One region of the Marinomonas sp. GJ51-14 genome, then DNA from elsewhere that is predicted to be linked to it. Evidence: predicted binding sites of a transcription regulator. Region 1 holds the regulator's gene; each other region holds the start of a gene.
What was found. Region 1 encodes sigma-54, which starts transcription at its own class of promoters, with help from an activator protein. Its sites were predicted from a motif close to TGGCACNNNNNTTGCTNT; they were not measured.
Positions count from the first base shown of each region.

Region 1 (7,383 bases):
AATTCACCAGCCTAGAAGCAAGCGGTTCACCTGCAAAATTCAGCCAACAGGTAGACTGGAGCGGCAACATAGTTATCAGTAAAGGTGATGAAATCCATTATTCAACTAGCGAATCCAAACTTGAAATCATGGGTAACGGCTATTTAAGTCGCATGCAAAACTCTATTGCAGCCGACTACATTCTTTATATGATAGATGATGGTACGTTTAATGCTGAGAAAAAAGACACAGGACGTGTATCTATGACACTACAACCTCAAGCACCTAAGGCAACAAAATAGATGGCCTTACTAGAAGCAAGAAACCTAGCAAAGAGCTATAAAAAGAGACAGGTCGTAAAAGACGTTTCCATATCTGTTGAATCAGGACAAGCTGTTGGCTTACTTGGCCCTAATGGCGCAGGCAAAACGACCTGTTTTTATATGATAGTTGGCATGGTCGCCAACGATGCTGGCGGCATATTTATTGATGGTAATGATATTACTAATAACGCCATGCACACTCGAGCCCAAAAAGGTATTGGCTACTTACCTCAAGAAGCCTCTATCTTTCGCAAAATGTCTGTCGAAGATAACATTTTAGCCATATTAGAAACTCGTAAAAAATTAACAACAGCTGAACAACATTCTAGGCTGGAAGACCTTTTAGAAGAATTTCACATTACTCACATTCGGAAAAACCTAGGTATGGCACTGTCTGGTGGTGAGCGTCGAAGAGTTGAAATTGCAAGAGCTGTTGCAATGAACCCCAAATTTATATTACTGGATGAGCCTTTCGCCGGTGTAGACCCAATTTCTGTAGGTGATATCAAACTGATAATCAAACACCTTCAAGAAAGTGGCATCGGTGTCTTAATTACCGATCATAACGTCCGGGAGACACTCGATATCTGTGATAAGGCCTACATTGTTGGTAACGGCTATATCATTGCGTCAGGAGATGCGGATACGGTCATCAATAATGAACAAGTCAAAAAGGTCTATTTAGGTGACGACTTCCGCTTGTAACCCCTTATCATTACTATAGAAAGGGAGTAGTATGCATAACTTGTTCCAATTCACTCAAACAAGAAGAGTTGCTCTATGAAGCAGTCTTTACAATTAAAACTCGGTCAACAGCTGACCATGACACCACAACTGCAACAAGCCATCCGCTTGCTGCAGCTTTCTACGTTAGATTTAAAACAAGAAATACATGAATTCCTTGAATCAAACCCTCTTCTTGAACTAGATGATGACGAACAACTTCATAATGAAATACCAGCCAGCATTGAATCTAAAAGCACTGACACTGTCCTTGATGCAAGTACCAGTGAAGAAGCTCGCGTAGAGTCTGAATGGACGGAAAACATTCCGGAAGAATTATCCATCGATAGTAACTGGGATGACACGTATCAAAGTTCAGCTGCAGTAAGTGATAACAATAGTTATGAGGGTGATAGTGATTTTGAAAGCCGTAATGCTCCAGCAGAAAGCATCCAAGATCATTTAATCTGGCAATTAAACCTAACTCATATGTCTGATAGAGACATTGAAATCGCCTATGCCATTATTGAATGTGTTCAACCCGATGGCTATCTCAGTATATCAACAGATGAAATTTGGGAATCACTTGGCGTTGAGCTAGAAGACTTAGATATAGAAGAAGTGGTTGCCGTGCAGCATCGATTACAACGTTTTGACCCTGTTGGTGTTTGCTCGATTGATTTACGTGACTCCCTATTAGTGCAACTAGAAGCATTTCAAAATCATCCGCTTTATAAAAGCACTCACAACCTTATTGACCATTATTTACCTTTACTGGGTAACCGCGACTTTGTCCAACTAAGCCGCAAAACAAAACTCAAAGATGAAGCACTAAAAGAAGTTGTTGATTTAATCCAGCAACTTAATCCGCGTCCGGGTTCAGTCATTGATGTAGACGATACAGATTATGTTATCCCAGACGTATCGGTGAAAAAACGCAATGGGACTTGGCAGGTGGAACTAAATAATGACGCACTCCCACCGATTAAAATTAACGAAACCTATTCTGCAATGGCCACAACATCAGCCGCAACAACTGAAGATGTAAGCTATATTAAAACGTCTCTTCAAGAAGCCAAATGGTTTATGAAGAGTTTACAAAGCAGAAATGAGACATTATTAAAAGTAGCCAGTTGCATTGTTAGCAGACAAATTGATTTCTTCGAATTAGGTGAAGAAGCAATGAAACCTATGGTCCTTCATGATGTTGCCGAAGAAGTTGGCATGCATGAATCGACAATATCCAGGGTGACAACACAGAAATATATGCACACCCCTAAAGGTATTTTTGAACTTAAATATTTCTTCTCAAGCCATGTTAATACAGCATCTGGAGGAGAATGTTCTTCTACCGCAATACGAGCTATGATTAAAAAGCTTGTTGCTGATGAGCCTGCGAAAAAACCATTAAGTGATAATAAGCTAGCCACTATATTGGCTGACCAAGGCATACAGGTTGCACGACGAACTGTTGCCAAATATCGTGAGGCGATGAACATCCCTCCTTCCAATGAACGTAAGCGATTGATCTAAACGGATACCATTTTAATATGTCATTAAAATCATTATTAAAAGCTGAGCTAGTTTTAGCAAAGCAAGATATTGTTAGTAAAAAACGCGTTCTAGAAAGCTTGTCTGAAGTAGCATCAAATCGCCTCCATTGCGATAATGAAGCCGTATATGATGCACTATTAGGACGAGAAAAACTTGGCAGCACAGGCATTGGTAATGGTATAGCCATTCCACACTGCCGCCTAGAATCAGCAAACCATACTGCAATTGTGGTTATGTCACTACAAAATCCTATTGATTTTGATTCAATTGACAAAAGAGCTGTTGATCTCATTTTTGCATTAATTGTTCCCCCCCATGAATGTGATGAACATTTAGCAACGCTTGCCCAGATTGCTGAACTTGCCCAATCCCCTCAGGCACTAGATAAATTACGAACTGCTCAAACTAATGAAGATCTATTTAATATATTTGAGTCATTAATATAGGACAAATACATGCAAGAAGTGTCTGTTACAATCATCAATAAATTAGGCTTGCATGCCCGTGCCGCCGGGAAACTTGTAGAAACGACCACTCGCTTCTCTTGCGATATCACCATTGAAAAAGAAGGCCGTAATGTAGATGGAAAAAGCATCATGGCAATGATGATGCTGGCTGCTGGTAAAGGCACGGAAATATTAGTAAAAACAAATGGAGAAGATGAAGAGGAAGCTATTAAAGCTATTATTGAGCTAATTAATAATCGTTTTGGTGAAGACGAGTAAAACCTACATGTCAGAAAAAAACGACTTTAGCCCACCTTCAAACGGTCACCGAATCACTCGAATCCGGTACCACAATGCAGATCCGTTATTTACTTAACGGAGCCTTACCCGCACAAGATGTTGCTAGACTATTAGAGTCCTCCCCACCAAAAGAGCGAAAACTTCTCTGGGAGCTAATAGACACAAAAAACGAAGGCGAAGTCCTACAGTATCTAAGTGAAGATATTGGCGCTCATTTCATGAAAAGCATGGATACTGAGCGACTTATTGCTGTCTCTGAAAATTTTGAGAGTGATGACCTCGCCGATTTACTTCAACACCTTCCAGAAACGATTGTAAAAGAAGTACTTGCGTCAATGACCACGCAGGACAGGATGCGAGTAGAAGCACTATTAAGCTACTCAGAAGATTCTGCCGGCGGCTTGATGAACACGGACACCATCACTATCCGTCCCAACATTACCATAGACATTGTTTTTCGCTACTTACGTAGGCATAACACATTACCAGATATGACAGACAATCTATTGGTTGTCAGTCGTTCCGACCGATTATTAGGAACGCTACCCCTTACAAAATTATTAGTGTCAGATGCTAACGCGACCGTTCGCGACATCATGGAAACAGAGTTTACCGTTATAGAAGCAGAAACCACAGCCAGTGAAGTAGCACAACTATTTGAAAAAATGGATCTTGTCTCAGCTCCTGTAATTGATGGTAAAAGCAAGAAACTATTAGGTCGTATTACTATTGATGATGTGGTGGATGTCATTCGTGATGAAGCTGAACACTCCATGTTAAGTATGGCTGGACTTGATGATGATGAGGATACTTTCTCCCCCATCATGAAAACAACCAAAAGGCGCGCCGTATGGCTTGGTGTTAATCTAATTACAGCCTTCATCGCTTCTTATGTGATTGGCTTATTTCAAAACACCCTTGACCAAGTTGTTGCCCTAGCTATTTTGATGCCTATTGTGGCAAGTATGGGAGGGATTGCCGGATCACAGGTATTAACTCTCGTTATTCGCGGTATTGCCCTAGATCAAATTGGTGCTACCAATACTCGCTGGCTATTAAACAGAGAGCTTATTGTTGGCCTTCTTAATGGTCTATTATGGGCAACAGTTATCGCCGCACTTACTGCACTTTGGTTTGACAACATAAAGATTGCCTATATCATTGCTGCTGCTACGATAATAAATCTGCTATTTGCGGCGACCACTGGTACACTTCTGCCGATTTTCTTAAAAAAAATTGGCGTAGATCCCGCATTGGCTGGCAGCGTAATTTTGACAACAGTGACCGACGTGGTAGGTTTTCTATCTTTTCTCGGCCTCGCTACTATCTTTTTAATATAGGTTCCCATGACAGACTTCGATCAACTTGAAAATGAAGACGAAATCCCTAAAAGCAAAACCCAGATAAAACGTGAAGTAGAAGCGTTACAAGATCTTGGTAAAAAAATGCTTGAACTTAGTAAAAACCAACTCAAAAAAGTCGAAATGTCAGAAACACTTCGCGATGCATTCATTGAAGCTGGCCGCATTAAGAAACATGAAGCTATGAGAAGACATTTGCAATACATTGGCAAAGTCATGAGAACGGAAGATCACGAAGCCATTGCTCAGCGTGTAGCACTATTTGACTCCACATCAGCGGCATACAATAAGTTATTCCATCAATTAGAAGTTAAGCGAGATGCTTTGATTGGTGAAAATAGTAAAGAGGTTTTGTCCCAGTATTTAGATGAAAACCCTGAAATTGAAGAAATTCAACTTCTTAGACAATTAATTCGACTATCTCAAAAAGAAGCATCACAAGAAGGCAGTACAACAACAAATCGCAAGAAACTATTTCGCTTTTTACGTGAAGCAGAAGAAAAACGCTTAGGGCTATAGAGCTTTTAAAGCGACATTAATCTTAATAAAAAGGCTCAGCTTGCTAATTATACAAGCTGAGCCTTTTTATTAAGATCCAAGAGTAAAAGATAAAGCGCCATTCAACACAACAATGATCATTACAGAAAATAACCGTTAACACACTTCCAAACCAAAAAAACTCTCACTATTTGGATTTATCTAACGGCTTGTATTTTATTGGCGTCATCGTTGGACTATCAAAAGAGCCTTCCACTTTATACTGTACACTGGTTACTTTTGACAGCTGGTCACCAATCAGTTTATCAGTTATATAAAGCAAACCCGCAAGCTGTGGAGTTCCCCACAAAAGACCAGCAATCGGCAAAGCTCCCGTGAGAGGAAAGGTTGCAGTTAATGTTTCATCTAGGGTTTCGTCCACTATATTAGCCTTACCAGTTAAAGAAAGTATAGCCGAAGGCGAGTCTATGGTGATAGGTGAAGTTGTTTTTAAAATACCAGCACTTATAGAAAGCTCTCCACTAAAATCATCATAAGTAAGTCCCGGTTGATACATATCAGAAAAATCAAGTGATAGCCTCCTAGTTAAAGCCCCAGCATTAAAAACACCCAAGAACTTCAAAAAAGCAGGTAATTCATCCACTTTACTAAAATTACCGTCTTCAGCAGAAAAACTAATACGTCCATCAATAGATGGCCTATCAAGGAAAAAAGGATGTCCTTTCCAATCAAGAGCCACATCAATTTGATATTTTTTCGAAGATACAAAGGCCTCACTAGAAAACTTACCAGTCAGCTCAGATAAATCAGCCCCCATAGCAGCAATGCGTAAAGTCACATGGGAGTCCTCACCTTGGTCTAACCAAATAAGGCTGCCTTTCAAGTCACCTTTCTTTAATTCAGTAGAAATCGGATCTATACGAACATAATTACCATCTCGAGTAACCTTTAACTGCCAATCACCATAAGGCTGCTCATTAATATATAGCTGATCCGCAGCTAATGTCATATCTGGAATTTGATTAGCTGCAACTGGAGCCGTTGGGACGAGATCTGACAGGGTAATATCCGAATCAGCCTCTGATGAGGCAGTATTCCAACTTAGAAAATTAAAATGAAGATCAGGAATACCACCCTTATCAACAAAAGAGAAATTAACTTCATCCGAACTTACATACAAAGATTTATCTGATGTAGCGTTGTAAGTAATTTTAAAATTATTGAATATATTTTGAGGGTTAACCACAACTTCATCGACAATTAAATCGATTCGATTAAGCCATTCTGGCAACTTAGGCATTTCGACATTCTTTGTAGCATTTAAATCATTAGCGGATAAGTCAGAAAAGACCGCCCACCACTCCTGCACATCAAACCTCTCAAAGCTTCCTGTCAGTAGCAACCCCTTAGATATATTTGAATTTAAGGCTTGATTTCGACCACCATTCAAGGTCATTTCCCCACCTATAAACTCGCCATTTTGAAGAAGAAATCGAGCCATTGATAACTGGTTATAATCCGTATCAATAACAATATCACTTTCATGCTGCATTACTTTAAGGCGTAGCTCTTTCACTTCCTGTGCAGTTTTACCTACAGGCTCAGGTAGATCAACACTGACTCCAAGTAAGTCACTATCAATCGTCAAATCTACCTGACCATCCTGAGTTTGATTAATTAGTAACTTACCATTATAAGCAAGATTCCCAGATATTTTATCTATGATAGACGCAGGTAATTTATGCCAAGCAGCAACTTGAGCAATGTCTGCAGTACCAACAATATCCCCAATAACTGCCAAACCACCATTTGCTTTGTCTACCGAAGATAATTGCAACTGAGAAGTTCCACCTAATGTTTGTATTTCAAAGACTGAATTCGTAATTCCCTTACTTGAACTGTAATTAAAGCGTCCTTTCTTTATGTATGAAGCCAGAGCAATATTATTTATCAATAAATGATTTTCTTGAAAATCCAACCCCAAACGCACTATGGGGTCCTCGCCGTTAGAAAGAGGAATTTCTATGTCAAATTCGCCTGTAATTTTACCTTTAGCCTCCCAGTTTTCAAAAGGTGCAAGAACAGTATCATTTAATGGTGTTTGCCTAAGCACCGAAACAATAGTAGATACTTCACCATTAAGTTGTCCCTGTAAATTTAGCCAATCTGCTGAACCACTATTAACCGGCACTGTAATTA
Region 1 covers NZ_CM147879.1:2,807,178-2,814,560, reverse strand. The annotation lists gene lptA (lipopolysaccharide transport periplasmic protein LptA) at 1-281, shown strand, start outside; gene lptB (LPS export ABC transporter ATP-binding protein) at 282-1,007, shown strand; gene AC0L3Y_RS13380 (RNA polymerase factor sigma-54) at 1,083-2,558, shown strand; gene ptsN (PTS IIA-like nitrogen regulatory protein PtsN) at 2,576-3,025, shown strand; gene AC0L3Y_RS13370 (HPr family phosphocarrier protein) at 3,035-3,304, shown strand; gene mgtE (magnesium transporter) at 3,379-4,665, shown strand; gene yjgA (ribosome biogenesis factor YjgA) at 4,672-5,205, shown strand; gene AC0L3Y_RS13355 (YhdP family protein) at 5,372-7,383, opposite strand, start outside.

Region 2 (7,383 bases), 1.1 Mb from region 1:
ATAAATAATACAAGGTGTCTTCATAGCTGCTTTGAAGATACTGTTTGTCGAGGCTGAGTCGCTCACACAACAAGGCTCCGAAGGCTTCTGCGTCTTTGATTGTGTGTTTGTAATTGGCATCAACACGGGCTAAATATTTTGTATCATTCCACAATGCGACACCATCCGTACGCCAGAAGCAACCCAATGCCCAGCGCGGAACTTCTTCGCCCGGATACCATTTGCCTTGTCCATAATGGAGCAGGCCGTTGGCTCCAAATTCTTGTTTCATTTTTAGCAGCAAGTCTTTGGCGAGTTTTAATTTTTCTGCACCCAGTGCGCCTGTGTTCCATTGCTCAGAATCCATATCATCAATGGACACAAAAGTCGGTTCACCACCCATGGTTAAACGAACATCACCTTGTTCAAGTTCTGCGTCAACCGCATAACCTAAGGCTTTAATCGTTTCCCATTCGCCTTCTGCATAAGGCTTAGTGACTCGCGGGTCTTCGTGGATACGCGTTACTATGTTGCTGTAGCTAAATTCGCATTCACACTCATCAATCAGACCGGTAATAGGGGCTGCGGATGCGGGTTCTGGCGTACAAGCCAAAGGAATATGACCTTCGCCAGCGAATAAGCCAGAGGTTGGATCTAGTCCTACCCAACCTGCACCAGGTAAAAACACTTCACACCATGCGTGCAAATCAGTGAAATCTTCTTCTGGACCTGAAGGGCCATCAAGCGCTTTTACGTCTGAGGTAAGTTGAACCAAGTAGCCAGACGCAAAACGTGCCGCCAGACCAAGACTACGAAGAATTTGCACGAGTAACCACGAGGTATCACGACAAGAACCTTTCTTCAGTGTCAGTGTTTCTTCGCAAGTTTGCACGCCGGGTTCTAAACGAATGCCGTAACCAATATCCCCCGCTAGTCGACTGTTTATGGCCACTAGAAAGTCATTGGTTGGTGTGCTTTTACGGTCAACCGTAGATAACCACTTATCCAATAAAGGGCAAGACTCGGTCACTTGTAAATAAGGTTCTAGTTCTTTTTTGAGTTCCTTTTTATAAGCAAATGGAAACGTTTCCGCGTAGCTTTCTACAAAGAAATCGAATGGATTAATTACCGTCATATCGGCAATCACTTCTACCATAAACTCAAGTTTATTGGTTTTTTCCGGGAAGACTAAACGAGTTTGGAAATTCCCAAATGGATCTTGTTGTACATTAATGAAATGCTTTTCAGGCAAGACAGTTAAGGAGTAATCATGGATCTTGGTACGAGAATGCGCCGCAGGTTGTAGTCTTAAAACATGCGGAGCGACGTTAACAAAGCGATCAAACTCATAGGTGGTTTTGTGCTGTATCGCGACTCTAATAGTCATGCAGCGTCTCCCTGCCTAAATTGAAACCAGTTTTCAGTGATCTTCTGGTTGATTTCAATAATGGCAATTTGTAATTCGTTAAGGTGGTTGTGAAAGTCTTCGTTTAAATCTTCTGAACTTGAAAGAGGGTATTTAAACTCAAAAATCTTATTTGTTTGGGTCACAATACTTTTGGAACGTGGCAGTTTTTTTGCCGCTTCACTGATTTGAGCAAAACAATAATCTAAGCTTCGTGGGAAACAAGGATCATTCATTAAGAATGTTGTGGCTTTTGCACCATTGATTGAGGTTCTGACGGTACGGCGATAATCCAAATAGGCACTTTGAGATTTGAGTACTTTTGACCAGGTTACTTGCCCAAGCTGAATTCTGGCTTCAGGTTCAGATTGCAGCATCAAGGAAACTGCTGCATCTAGAATTCGTGTGCCCATGTCAGCACGTTCAAGATAGCGACCCATGATCAAAAAATTCCAACCTGAATCCCGACTCATTGCACCAGCGAAAAGACCTATGATTTTTTGGCAGCCTTCAATGATGGTATTCAAGAAAAGATGTCGTTCTGAGCGGTTAATGCCTTGTTTGATATTTTTTTGAGCGTATAGATCTAGCTCGTTAATCAGTTCCCAGGTTTCTTTAGGCACCACATCACGAGTTGTTCGAATGTTTTCTCGAACCATTTTGAGTGAGGACAGCATGGAGCTGGCATTGGTGTCATCCGCTAATAAAAACTTCACCACATTACGCTCGTCTTTAACCTTGTAGCGTTGCTCAAAGAACTCTTCACCACTGAGGATTTCGATTAAATTATACCAAGACACTTCAATATCTTTGGGTAAGTCAAATAATAAATCGTCGTATACACTGACTAAACGAGCAATGTTTTCAACGCGTTCCAAATACCGTGCGCTCCAATATAAGCGTTCTGCGACTCTAGATAACATGATTATTGCCCCTTCGTTTCAACGATCCAAGTGTCTTTACTACCACCACCTTGGGACGAGTTCACGACCAAGGAACCTTTTTTCATTGCCACGCGAGTTAAACCGCCTGTGGTGACATACGTCTCTTTGGCTTGCAGTATGAAAGGGCGAAGGTCTAAATGACGAGGCTCTAAAACACCTTTCGAAATCAAGGTGGGTGCCGTCGATAGTTTTAACGTCGGTTGAGCAATGTAGTTACGAGGATGTTTGGTGATTAATTCAGCGAATAACGCTTGTTCTTTTTTCGTTGAATGTGGGCCAACTAGCATGCCGTAGCCGCCGGATTCATTAGCGGGTTTGACGACTAACTTATCCAGATTCTCCAATACATACGCACGTTGCTCTGGATCATCACATAGGAAGGTTTCTACGTTTTTAAGAATAGGCTCCTCGTTCAGATAGTAACGGATAATCTCAGGAACATAAGCGTAGACAACTTTGTCGTCGGCAACGCCAGCACCAGGAGCATTGGCTAGGGCCACGTTGCCATTGCGCCATGCGCGCATCAACCCCGCAACACCAAGAACTGATTCGCTGTCGAATACTTCTGGGTCAATAAATAAATCATCAATGCGACGATAAATAACGTCGACACGTTCAGGGCCATCGATGGTTTTCATGTAAACGCAGTCGTCGGTATCGACATATAAGTCGCTACCCTCGACCAACTCAGTACCCATTTGTTGGGCTAGAAAAGCATGTTCGAAATAGGCCGAATTATAAATTCCTGGGGTTAATACCACTATTTCAGGGTTTTCTATGTCTCTAGGAGATAGTGAGGCCAAGGTATCAAATAATTGGGAGGTATAATTATTGATTGGCAGTATGGATTCGTTTTCAAATAATTCAGGTAAAACGCGTTTTGTGATCGCACGGTTCTCTAGCATATAAGACACACCAGAAGGGACGCGCAAGTTATCCTCTAATACGTAAAAGTCGCCGTATTCATCACGCACCAAATCAGTACCGCAAATATGTGCCCAAACGCCATAAGCAGGAGAGACACCAACGCACTCTGGTCTGAAGTTCTTCGAGTCTTTTATAATGTGTTCGGGAATAATGCCGTCTTTGATGACGTTTTGATCGTGGTAAAGATCATTAATGAAAAGGTTTAGCGCGGTAAGTCGTTGTTTTAAGCCAGCTTCAGCGATTTTCCAATCGGAAGCTTGTATGGTTCGTGGCACTATGTCGAAGGGCCAGGCTCTGTCTATGTTGCCTTCTTCGGTATAAACCGTAAAACTGATGCCCATTTCTTGTATGGTCACTTCAGCGGTTGTACGACGTTTTTCTAATTCCTCTTCTGAAAGACTGTCTAAATATCCTAGAAGTTGTTTTGCAGGAGCTCTAGGGGCTCCTTTGTCATCAATTAATTCATCAAAGAAATCAGATGATTGGTATTGGCTTGTTAATGTATCCATGTATACCTCGTTCTCTTTACCAAACCGGAGCTAGGCGCTGTAATTATGTACATTTTTATGGGCGGTTTTTGTGCGCTCGCCCCATATTAGGGAGAATTGTTTCCTTTTTAATACTAGACCAGTCTTGGCCTTTGTGTTGTCTTGTCTTAATTGGTAGGTCACAGTAACAATGCGCTACTATTTGTAGATAAAGCAAGTATCGAGCCATGCTATTGATCAATATAGTGAATATTTGATTTTTATCTGGATGATATAGATCTGTTTTACTAAAGGTGTAATTCGCTACTATTGTGTTCAAACTTTATCAACGCATTGTTAATAGAAAGGAAAAGAAAGTGGAGCAGGTGAGTCGAGTCATTATTGCTGGGGCGGGTATCGGCGGATTGTGTTCTGCACTAGCGATGGCAAAGCAGGGTTTTGATGTGATGGTTTGTGAGCAAACCAAGCGCTTAGGTGAGGTTGGGGCTGGCTTACAGATTAGTCCTAATGCTTTTAAAGTGCTCCGTGAACTCGGTTTGGAATCGGCATTGCAGCCGTGTGCTTTTGTTCCTCAACGAGCCACGATGCGAGACTTTAAAACTGGTGAATATTACCTTGAAATCCCTTTGGCTGAGAAAACCATCAATCGTTATGGAGCACCTTATTGGCATTTGCATCGAGCGGACTTACACGGTGTTTTGGTTCAGGCTTGTATAGAGGCCGGTATCGAATTAATGCTTGGCGCCACGGTGACAGGTTATAAGGAAAATACAGAAGAAAACCAAGTCAGTTTATTTTTAGACGATGGACAAGAACTGATAGCGGACTTGTTGATCGGAGCGGATGGCATTCGCTCTAAAATCCGTGAGCAAATGTTAGGTCGTCAAAAAGCGACTTTTATGGGGCAAGTCGCATGGCGTGGCGTTATTCCTGTGAGTGACTTAAGCGTTGATATAAAACCGGACGCCTGTGTTTGGGTTGGGCCGAATCGTCATTTCGTTAGCTACTATTTACGTGGTGGCGAGTATGTCAATTTTGTCGCGGTCGAAGAGCGTAATGATTGGACGTCTGAATCATGGCGAGAAGAGGGGGATATAGAAGCGCTCAAACAAAGCTTTTCTGGATGGCACCCTGAAGTTACTGAATTACTGGCTGCTGCGAGTAGCACTTTTTTATGGGCATTAAATGGTCGCGATGAACTTCCTACATGGCACCAAGGTCGTGTGGTTTTACTTGGTGATGCTTGTCATCCTATGTTGCCCTTTATGGCGCAGGGGGCGGCGATGGCGATTGAAGATGCTTATGTATTGGCAAAATGCGTAGCGGGCTACAAAATGTCAGAAGCTTTGGTTGAGTACGAAAAAATTCGTAAACCACGCGCCACTAAAATTCAAAAAATGTCCAAAGCTAATGCGAGCTTGTATCACATGCATGGCGGTGTATTGGGGAAATTGAAGTTGAAAGCTTTGCAGGCCGCGTCTCACTTTATACCTGATGTTATTCAATCTAAACTGGATTCTGTTTATGGGCACGATGTCACTAAACCATAAAATGATGTTTATTACCTTTTGATCTTAACGTCGCTATCATAATATGTTTTTATTATATCTAAATTGATGATCTTCATGACAATTAATTATTAGTATCCGCATAGTCATTTTATTATCATCCGCCTCCTAACTGGAATGCAACGTCATAAGCGTTGCATTTTTCTTTAAATACAATCTGGAAACTTCAGACTATATGAATTCTAAATCTCCTTTGGCACTTTTGCCTCTGTTACTCTTTCTTGTTCTTTTTGTAGGCAGTGGGCTTTGGTATCAATCTGAAGGTGTGGATTTTGCCTTCTATCAAATTTCCGCTCCCGTTGCGATTTTACCTGCCATTGCTTTGGCCGTTTTATTAGGCAAAGGCAATTTTAATCAGCGTATTGAAACCTTTATCAAGGGGGTTGGTGATAACACTATTATCACCATGATTTTGATTTATCTATTGGCGGGTGCTTTTGCCAGTGTTGCCAAAAGTATTGGTGGCGTTGATGCAACAGTAAACTTTGGTTTGAGTATTGTTCCTGCATCTCTATTATTGCCGGGTTTGTTTGTTATTACGGCGTTTGTCGCAACATCGATGGGAACATCAATGGGCACTATCGCGGCAATTGCTCCGATTGCCATTGGCGTTGCAGAAGCAGCGGATCTTCCTCTTTTACTGACCGTCGGTACGGTGATTGGTGGTGCCATGTTCGGTGATAACTTGTCGATCATTTCGGACACTACCATTGCAGCAACACGAACGCAGGGTTGTGAGATGCGAGACAAGTTCCGTATGAACTTTAAAATCGCTTTGCCAGCGGCAATTGTGACCTTGGTGTGGCTGTTCTTTCAAAGTTCAAATGCTCAGATTACAGATATAAAAGAGTATGATTTGATTCGCGTATTACCTTATGTTGCTGTGTTAGGACTTGCTATTGCAGGTGTTAACGTTATCTTGGTGTTGTTTAGCGGCATCGTACTGGCGGGGGTTATTGGTTTCGTTGCACAAGCTGATTATTCTGTCGCGTCTTGGTCTGCTGATATTTATTCTGGCTACAGCAGTATGCAGGAAATCTTGATCTTGTCTTTGTTGATCGGTGGTCTTGGTGCTTTGATGAAGTCTCAAGGTGGTTTGAATTGGTTGGTTGGTGCCATCGAACGCATTAGTCGAGCTTTGGGGGCTAAAGAGGGCTCTACTCGTGCTGGAGAGTTGAGTATCAGTGCCTCAGTTGCACTCACAAATTTTTGCACAGCAAATAATACGGTTTCTATTCTAATTAATGGCTCTGTCGCTAAAGATATTGCAACGAAATATAACGTTGATCCAAAACGTAGTGCGAGTTTATTGGATATTTTTTCCTGTGTTACTCAAGGCATTTTACCTTATGGTGCACAGATTTTATTAGCATCTTCTTTGGCCAGTGTTTCGCCATTGTCACTAGTGGGTTATGTCCAATACAGCTGGTTATTAGGGCTCGCTGGGATTATCTCTATTGTGTTTTCCTGGCCTAAAGCGGTTAAGTAGTTCGAGGCTTTCATCTTAAGTTAGATGGAAATTAATATAGTAAAGTGTCTAAATGACACTTTGTAATGAAGCCCATATTACTGTTTCAAATAATTTGTATTTTAGTCTGACGGTTTAGAGACTGTCTTTGAAATACTTATAGTTTGAAAAGGGTAGTGTGGGCTTTTTTGTGGATTTTCTTTTTATTTCCCGCTTTTCTATTTTAACTTCTTGGTACACTCAGGTGTTTTTTTCTACTTAATATTACGTCGTATTTATAAGGAATATTTGTGAAGCAAGGGGGAGTTTTAAAGCAGAGCTGATTTTGATTTTAGTGACTATTTTGGCAGGTTTTGGTTGGATTTTCTCAAAAGAAGCCTTGGTTGGCTTGCCGCCGCTATTTTTTATGGCGACACGATTTATTCTTGCTGGCTTTGTTCTGTTTCTTATTGGTCGAAAATACTTCCGTGGTATCAAATGGGAGGATTTTAAACAAGCTATCTTGATTGGTGTTGTCATGGGCGTTGCTATGATGAGCTGGATAACGGGGCTTGATAAAGGTACTAATCTTGGTGTGGGGGCTTTTATTACCTGTCTTGGTGTT
Region 2 covers NZ_CM147879.1:1,707,878-1,715,260, forward strand. The annotation lists gene AC0L3Y_RS08225 (transglutaminase family protein) at 1-1,366, opposite strand, end outside; gene AC0L3Y_RS08230 (alpha-E domain-containing protein) at 1,363-2,307, opposite strand; gene AC0L3Y_RS08235 (circularly permuted type 2 ATP-grasp protein) at 2,310-3,764, opposite strand; gene AC0L3Y_RS08240 (FAD-dependent monooxygenase) at 4,109-5,293, shown strand; gene AC0L3Y_RS08245 (Na+/H+ antiporter NhaC family protein) at 5,487-6,800, shown strand; gene AC0L3Y_RS08250 (DMT family transporter) at 7,105-7,383, shown strand, end outside.
Region 2: a site for sigma-54 is predicted at 3,954-3,971, ahead of AC0L3Y_RS08235 (circularly permuted type 2 ATP-grasp protein). Genes of this name have one in related genera too.

Region 3 (7,383 bases), 1.3 Mb from region 1:
TTTTCTGGATTTTTTTGTGTTTAGAAATCCTTTTTATATCTTATATTTCACAAAAAAAGCACAGATAACGAATAAATCATGCAACCATCACGCATGTGGTTGTCTATTTCTGCAAAAAGTTTAGATTGTTTGCTTGTTGCTTGCTTACATCAAGCGCTTATAAGAAAAAGTGCAAACATTAAAAAAGGGAAACGAGAATGAAAAAATCAATTATTGCTATAGCAGTATCAAGTGCTGCTCTTGCGTCTGTATCTGCTTATGCAGCAGAAGGCTCTACAGTTGATATTTACGGTAACATTCAGTACGCAATTACAGATACTGAAGGTACTGGTGATTTTGCAGATAATGGTTCGACTTTTGGTTTTAAAGGCGAAACTAAAATAGATGAAGATTTAACCGCTTTTTTCAAGTATGAGCTAGAAGCAGATGCTGATGAAAAAGGAAATGTTACTCTAGGTCTTGACCAAGCGTTTGTTGGCTTACAGGGTAACTTTGGTAAAGTTCAAGCAGGTTCTTTTGATAGTGTTTATAACAATGCTATTCAAGATGCTGTTGATCAATTTGAAAACCTTGGCGTTGCTAGTGCTGATCTTACTGATGAAGGTGACACTATTGCTTACTTCTCGCCTTCTTTTAATGGTCTTGAATTACAAGCTTCTTCACAAGTTAATGCTGCAAATGGTGATGGTAACGCGATAACACTTGTTGCTCAATACAGCGTTGATGCGCTTACTATTGCTGCAGGTTATGACTCTCTTGATGATGGTGATGACGAAACAATTGGTTTCGCAGTTAGTTATCAGGTATCACCAGCCTTATCTGTATCAGCTAAAACTGAGTCAACTACAGATGTACAAGATATTGTAGGTTTAGCAACTCGCTATGGCTATGGTGCTGGCGATCTTTACGCTTCAGCACAAGTTGTTTCTCCTGATTCTGATGATGACTATAACGAATATGCTGCAGGTGTTACTTATAACCTAGCTTCTAATGTTTATGTTTACGGTGAAGTTGGTCAGCTTGGCGAAGATGAAGATGCAACAACTGCCGTTGGTGTTTATTACGGTTTCTAAGATCCTTATATAGCGATTTTATTTACTCTAAGGTTCCTCCTAAGGAACCTTATGTTAAGTGTGATCATTCAAGGTTCCATAATTTTATCTTGTAGATTGATTGTTGGAACATTTTGGCACTAAGTGGAAACACTTAGTGCCTTTTTTTATTCTTGGTGATAAGTAAGTGTATTGTAAAGAATGGCTTGATTGTTATTTAAGCAAACCGTTAAACTAATTCTTCACTATTTGCTTGGCACCTGATTATGCTTAACATGGATTTTGCTCAAACAGTCTTTATACATACCAATGAGACTGATTGGATTGCCAGTCCCATGTCTGGTGTTCACAGAAAACCATTAGCAAGAGAAGAGTCTGAGCGTGGTCATGCAACGAGTTTAGTCCGTTATGAAGCTGGGTCAGTATTTCGTTCTCACCCCCACCCTTTAGGCGAAGAAATTCTTGTGTTGCAAGGTGTTTTTTCTGATGAAAAAGGTGATTACAAAGCTGGTAGTTACTTTAGAAATCCTCCTGGAAGTAGTCATGCTCCTCATAGTGCAGAAGGTTGTCTTTTGCTTGTGAAATTACATCAATTTCAAGAGTCTGATCTTAATCAGGTGTATGTTGACACACCTAATATATGGTTTTCTGATAATGACGAGGTTTTAGCACTGTATTGCTATGGAGAGGAACGGGTTTGGCTTGTTCGTATGAATGGCACTAATAATATTTTAAATCAGTTAGAGCTGTCGTGTTCTGTTGAGTTATTTGTCATTTCAGGTCAAGCAAAATACGGTGATAGGGTGATGGTTTCAGGTGATTGGTTTAGGGAGCCAAATTTTTCATTGGATCTTTGGTCTGTGGAGTTAACCTGTTTTATTTGGATAAAATCAGGTCATTTTTAGCTTATATTTACCACTTAGGTATAAGTTTTGAGTAGAGGTTTGTGTGAAGTATATTGTACCCGAACAAAAACGTGTTTTTTTACCTATAGCCGATAGTGATCAAGTTCTACCTGTTGGTCGTGTTTATTGTGTTGGGCGTAATTATGCCGAGCACTCCAAAGAAATGGGGGATGACCCAGAAAGAGACCCGCCTTTCTTTTTTGCTAAAGATGCCTCAAATGTCGTTCCGGTCGATTTTTTAGAACAAGCTAATATTTCCTACCCCATGTCGACAACTCAGTTTGAATACGAAGTTGAGTTGGTGGTCGCTATAGGAAAGGGAGGAGCCAATTTAACTATGAAACAAGCGCAAGATGCGGTTCTTGGTTATGCTGTTGGTTTGGATATGACAAGACGGGATCTTCAGGCTCAAGCAAAAAAGAAAGGTCGTCCATGGGAAGTTGGAAAATCATTTGATCAATCTGCGCCGATTAGTCCTATTGTTTTAAAAAGCGACCAGCTTTCTAATTGTGTTTCTAGAGGTGAAATAGGCCTAAAAGTAAATGGTCAGCTTGAACAAATTAGCCACGTTTCAAATCTTACTTGGTCCATCGAAGAAGTTATCTGTAAGCTTTCTGAGGTGTTTGAGCTATGTGCAGGGGATTTGATAATGACAGGAACGCCTGAAAACGTAGGTTCAGTTGTTGTTGGTGATGAAATGCTTGCTTGGGTTGAGCATCTAGGTGAAATTAAAGTTTGTGTTACTGATTAAATTCGAAAAATTGCTTTGATAGTTGGGCAGCTTCTGGGCGTTGGTGTGCTGCTAATATATGGATAGCCACTTCTGCAGTGCATAGGCCTGTATTCTTTTGATTTCGACGTTTGCTATAAACTGACTTAACTCCTTTTATTTCATAATGCGGGAACTTTTTTAGATAGGGGGATCTGTTGTATATTTTTTTAGCTTGTTGCCAAGTTCCATCAATAATAATGATATTATCAGGGACTTCCTGAGGGGTGATTGATAATGTATTTTGCTCTTCTTCACATGGATAGATAAGAAGAGTGTTGACTGGGGATAAATCTAGGATCGTTTGTTCGGGAGATATTCTGGACCATTCAATGATTTTGCAATCATTTCCAAGTACGTTTTTTACTAACTTTCCTGTTCCAGACGACTTTTTCAATTCTTCAGTGTGAGTGAGTAGCCAAATCTTCATATAACGCTCTTTTTATCCCTTTAAATAAAACATTATATCCAGCTTTATCAGAGTAGGAAAAGATTGTTGTAAGAAAGCACAGTACTGTTTTAATTCATCCAAATAATAACTTTGTTAAAACAGTACTGATTTTTCTTGTTTTATTCTTTACCGATGGAGCCTATTTTATGGATAGATAAATCTGCACCATTAAACTCATCTTCTTCATTAAGACGTAAGCCACTAATGGCTTTTACGGCACCGTAAACGATAAAACCACTTAGTACTGCGAAAAGTGCTCCGCCTAGACTACCTATTAATTGAGATGCGACGCTAACGCCTCCTAGGCCGCCCATGACTTCAGATCCGAAGAATCCAGTAGCGATTCCTCCCCATAAGCCGCATACTCCATGTAAAGGCCATACGCCCAGTACATCGTCCGTATGTTTGAATTTTTTCTGAATGTATGTGAATAGGAGTGTAAAAATAGCACCAGCGAATACGCCTGTTATTAGCGCGCCAATAGGATGCATAATGTCTGATCCAGAACACACAGCAACTAATCCTGCTAGTGGACCGTTATGGATAAAGCCAGGATCATTTTTACCAAAAATCATGGCGGCAATAATGCCTCCAACCATTGCCATAAGGGAATTAACAGCAACTAAACCACTGATACCGTCAAGTGTTTGAGCAGACATTACGTTAAAACCAAACCAACCTATGCATAGAATCCAGGCGCCTAGGGCGAGAAAAGGAATGTTTGATGGTGCGAACGCAACAAGCTTTCCATGCCTAAAGCGTCCGTTTCGAGTGCCAAGTAATATTATCGCAGCGAGGGCGACCCAGCCTCCAAAAGCATGCACGACAATAGACCCTGCAAAGTCGTGGAAGGGCGCACCAAATTGATTTTCTAGCCAGTCTTGAATACCATAATTACCATTCCATGCGATACCTTCCATAAATGGATAAGCAATACCAACAATGGCGGCAGCTGATATTAGCATAGGGTAAAATTTCGCTCGCTCTGCAACACCACCAGAAATAATTGCTGGTATGGCTGCTGCAAATGTCATTAGGAAGAAAAACTTAACTAATTTATATCCATGCTCCTGTGACAGGATTACGGCACTGTCAAAAAAATTTATTCCATAAGCAATTTGATACCCAACGAAAAAGTACACAAGTGCTGAAACTGCAAAATCAGTCATGATTTTAACTAATGCATTAACTTGGTTCTTATGACGGACAGTACCAACTTCTAAAAAAGCAAAACCTGCGTGCATGGCAAAAACCATGATGGCACCGAGTAATATGAAAAGAGTGTTTGAGCTTGAGATTAAAGTTTCTACTGCATTGCTTGTGGGAATCACGTTCCTCTCCTGTTTGTTGCACCAAAATGGGATGTTTGTATTTCTAATTGCCCCTTTTGTGCTCTTTTTGTTTGTTTTTATATGTTTTTACTTTGGATTCTTTACGGATAAGCAAAAAATGTTCCACTAACGCTTATGTTTGGTGCTTTTTTATTGCTTAGTGCACTAATGTGGTGTTTTTTGGTTTTTATTCTTAAGTGTTCTTATAGGCGTTAAATAAAGAGTTATTAAAAATAGTAGACATTGAAAATGAAATATAAAGAACTTCTATTTTGGTTTCTTTTATATTCAGTTAACCTTTGCTTTCTCATTATTATTAAAAGGAAATTAATATGTCTGCACATTTAGTATTTGGTATTGTTAAATGGTTTAATGATGAAAAAGGATTTGGTTTTATTGAGCAAGAAGATGGTCCGGATGTTTTTGTTCACTTTCGAGCAATAAATGGCAGTGGCCGTCTTACTTTACTGGAAGGCCAGAAAGTGTCTTTTGAAGTGACTCAAGGGCAGAAGGGGCCACTGGCTGAAAATGTAACCATTGCTTAATTGAGTTTATCTAGATAAACCATACACTTTAGCGTTTCTCTTTCCATGTGGGCCGTTTGAGTTGTATGGTTTTTTATTTTACAGATGTTTAATTTAATATTTTTTGATAAATAATTTTGGAGTCTTCTTGTTACCTATACTGTATTCATTTAGACGCTGCCCATATGCAATCAGAGCGAGATATACCATTGCTATTTTAGATGCCTCTGTTGAATTGAGAGAGGTTTCCTTAAAATCTAAGCCACAAGCTCTATTGTCTTTGGGGGGCGCTCTAGCGTTCCTCAGTTGATTGATGCTGAAGGTGTTAGATATCCAGAAAGCTTAGATATTATGTTATGGGCTTTATCACAGTTTTATGAATCTCCAGTGTCTCGTGCTCTCTGGCCGGAATCGATAGTGCAGAGAAATAACATGATGGTCTGGGTTAGGTATAACGATCGATTTTTTAAATATTGGCTAGATCGCTATAAATATGCAGATCGATTTCCTGAATTTAGTGAAGCGCATTATCGTAATAAAGGGGAGATTTTCTTGAAACGTTTAGATAAGCGTTTGGGGAAACGAGTTTTTTTATTTGGTGATGAATGTTGTCTTGCTGATATTGCTATTTTTCCATTCGTGCGTCAATTTGCTGCAGTCCGTTCTGATTGGTTTCAATTGTCTGAATATAACCATGTAAAAAACTGGTTAAATTATTTTCTAAATTCAGATGTCTTTAAAAAAATAGTTATGAAGAAAATATCACCGTGGGAAGCAGGGCAAGAAACTATCTTCTTCCCTGCTATTTAGATTTTCTATTAATCAATTAACCCAAATGTAATCCAATAAAGAAAGCTTGGATCTGCATCACTTGGAAGTTCAAGTTGAATGAAATTTCCTTCTTTATCTATGTGTAAGGAATCCGGGAAGCTTTGCTTCAAAACCATTAAGCTTGCTTGTGCCAAACTTGTTTGCTGTAGGTCGTTATAGGATTGAACATTAATGGCGAGAGCATCTTCTACTGCAGCCGTGCTTGGGTAATTCTTAATCACTTCTTGGCTTCGGCGTAATGCTGAAAGAGGCGCTTTTCTTTTTAAATAATAGCTAGCTACCGTTAACTCATGTCGTGCGACCATTTCACGCAAATAATACATTCTTGCTTTTGCATCAGGTGCGTAGGTGTTATTCGGGAAACGAGAAGTGAAGTCGGCAAGTTCATTAAATGCTTTAGATAGTTCTTTTGCATCTCTTTCACTTGGATCTTGGTCTAAGTAACGTGATAACAAGCTTTCTGCACCCTTATAGGTAGATAGAGCTCGCATATAATAAGCATAACCAAGTGAGTCATGCTCTGGATGATTTTTTATAAATCTTTCTGCTGTAGCGTGGGCTGCGATATGTTCGCCAGCCTCTATTTGTGCGTAGATTAAATCCAATTCGGCGCGTGTGCTGAATTCGCCAAATGGGTATCGAGAGTCTAAATCCTTTAAATGTTTTATGGCTGTGCTAGGAAGGTCGTCTTCCAGTGCTTGCTGAGCTTTGTCGTAATAAACTCGCTCAGGAAGGTCTGGTTCTTGTACCGGTTTACTTGAACAAGCCACAATGAATAAAGAAAAACTTACTATTCCAGAGAATCGGAGCAACGAGTGATGAAATCCCATGTATAATCAAAACCTTGATATGGTAGTAGATTAGCCTCAATCGGCATTTTGTAGCGTTTTATTGCGAATATATGATGAAGAGCAGGCGCTACACGTTTTTTCACTTTCAAGTTCAATGATAAAATCAATGAACTGAAAATAATAGATTAAAGTACATTGTATGGCAGAGCGCATAGTAAAAGAAGCCCAAGTTCCTTTCGATTTAGGTGGCAACCGGTTTGATCAAATTTCAACGGAATTATTTAGCGATTATTCTCGTTCTCGAATCCAAAGTTGGATTAAAGAAGGTGTTCTAAAAGTTGACGGCAAAGTTACGAAGCCGAAGGAAAAACTGTTCGGAGGAGAAACGGTCACTCTTGATATTGTTATCGAAGCTCAAGAGGATCATGAAGCGCAAGAAATGGCACTTGATATTGTCTATGAAGATGATGATATTCTTATTGTTAATAAGCCTGCTGGCTTAGTTGTTCATCCAGCGGTTGGTAACCGTGATGGCACTTTAATGAATGCCATTCTACATCATGCGCCTGAAACTGCTCATATACCTCGTGCGGGTATTGTCCATCGTCTTGATAAAGAAACGACTGGGTTGATGGTGGTTGCAAAAACCTTGGTTGCCCAAACTGATTTAGTGTCCCAGTTACAAGAGCGCAGCATGGGACGTGAATATGAAGCAATTTCTATTGGGAT
Region 3 covers NZ_CM147879.1:1,545,898-1,553,280, forward strand. The annotation lists gene AC0L3Y_RS07500 (porin) at 198-1,073, shown strand; gene AC0L3Y_RS07505 (cupin domain-containing protein) at 1,319-1,957, shown strand; gene AC0L3Y_RS07510 (fumarylacetoacetate hydrolase family protein) at 2,001-2,708, shown strand; gene AC0L3Y_RS07515 (tRNA-uridine aminocarboxypropyltransferase) at 2,698-3,156, opposite strand; gene AC0L3Y_RS07520 (ammonium transporter) at 3,297-4,508, opposite strand; gene AC0L3Y_RS07525 (cold-shock protein) at 4,841-5,053, shown strand; gene AC0L3Y_RS07530 (glutathione S-transferase N-terminal domain-containing protein) at 5,181-5,342, shown strand; gene AC0L3Y_RS07535 (glutathione S-transferase C-terminal domain-containing protein) at 5,339-5,842, shown strand; gene AC0L3Y_RS07540 (outer membrane protein assembly factor BamD) at 5,851-6,693, opposite strand; gene rluD (23S rRNA pseudouridine(1911/1915/1917) synthase RluD) at 6,854-7,383, shown strand, end outside.
Region 3: a site for sigma-54 is predicted at 4,617-4,634, ahead of AC0L3Y_RS07520 (ammonium transporter). Genes of this name have one in related genera too.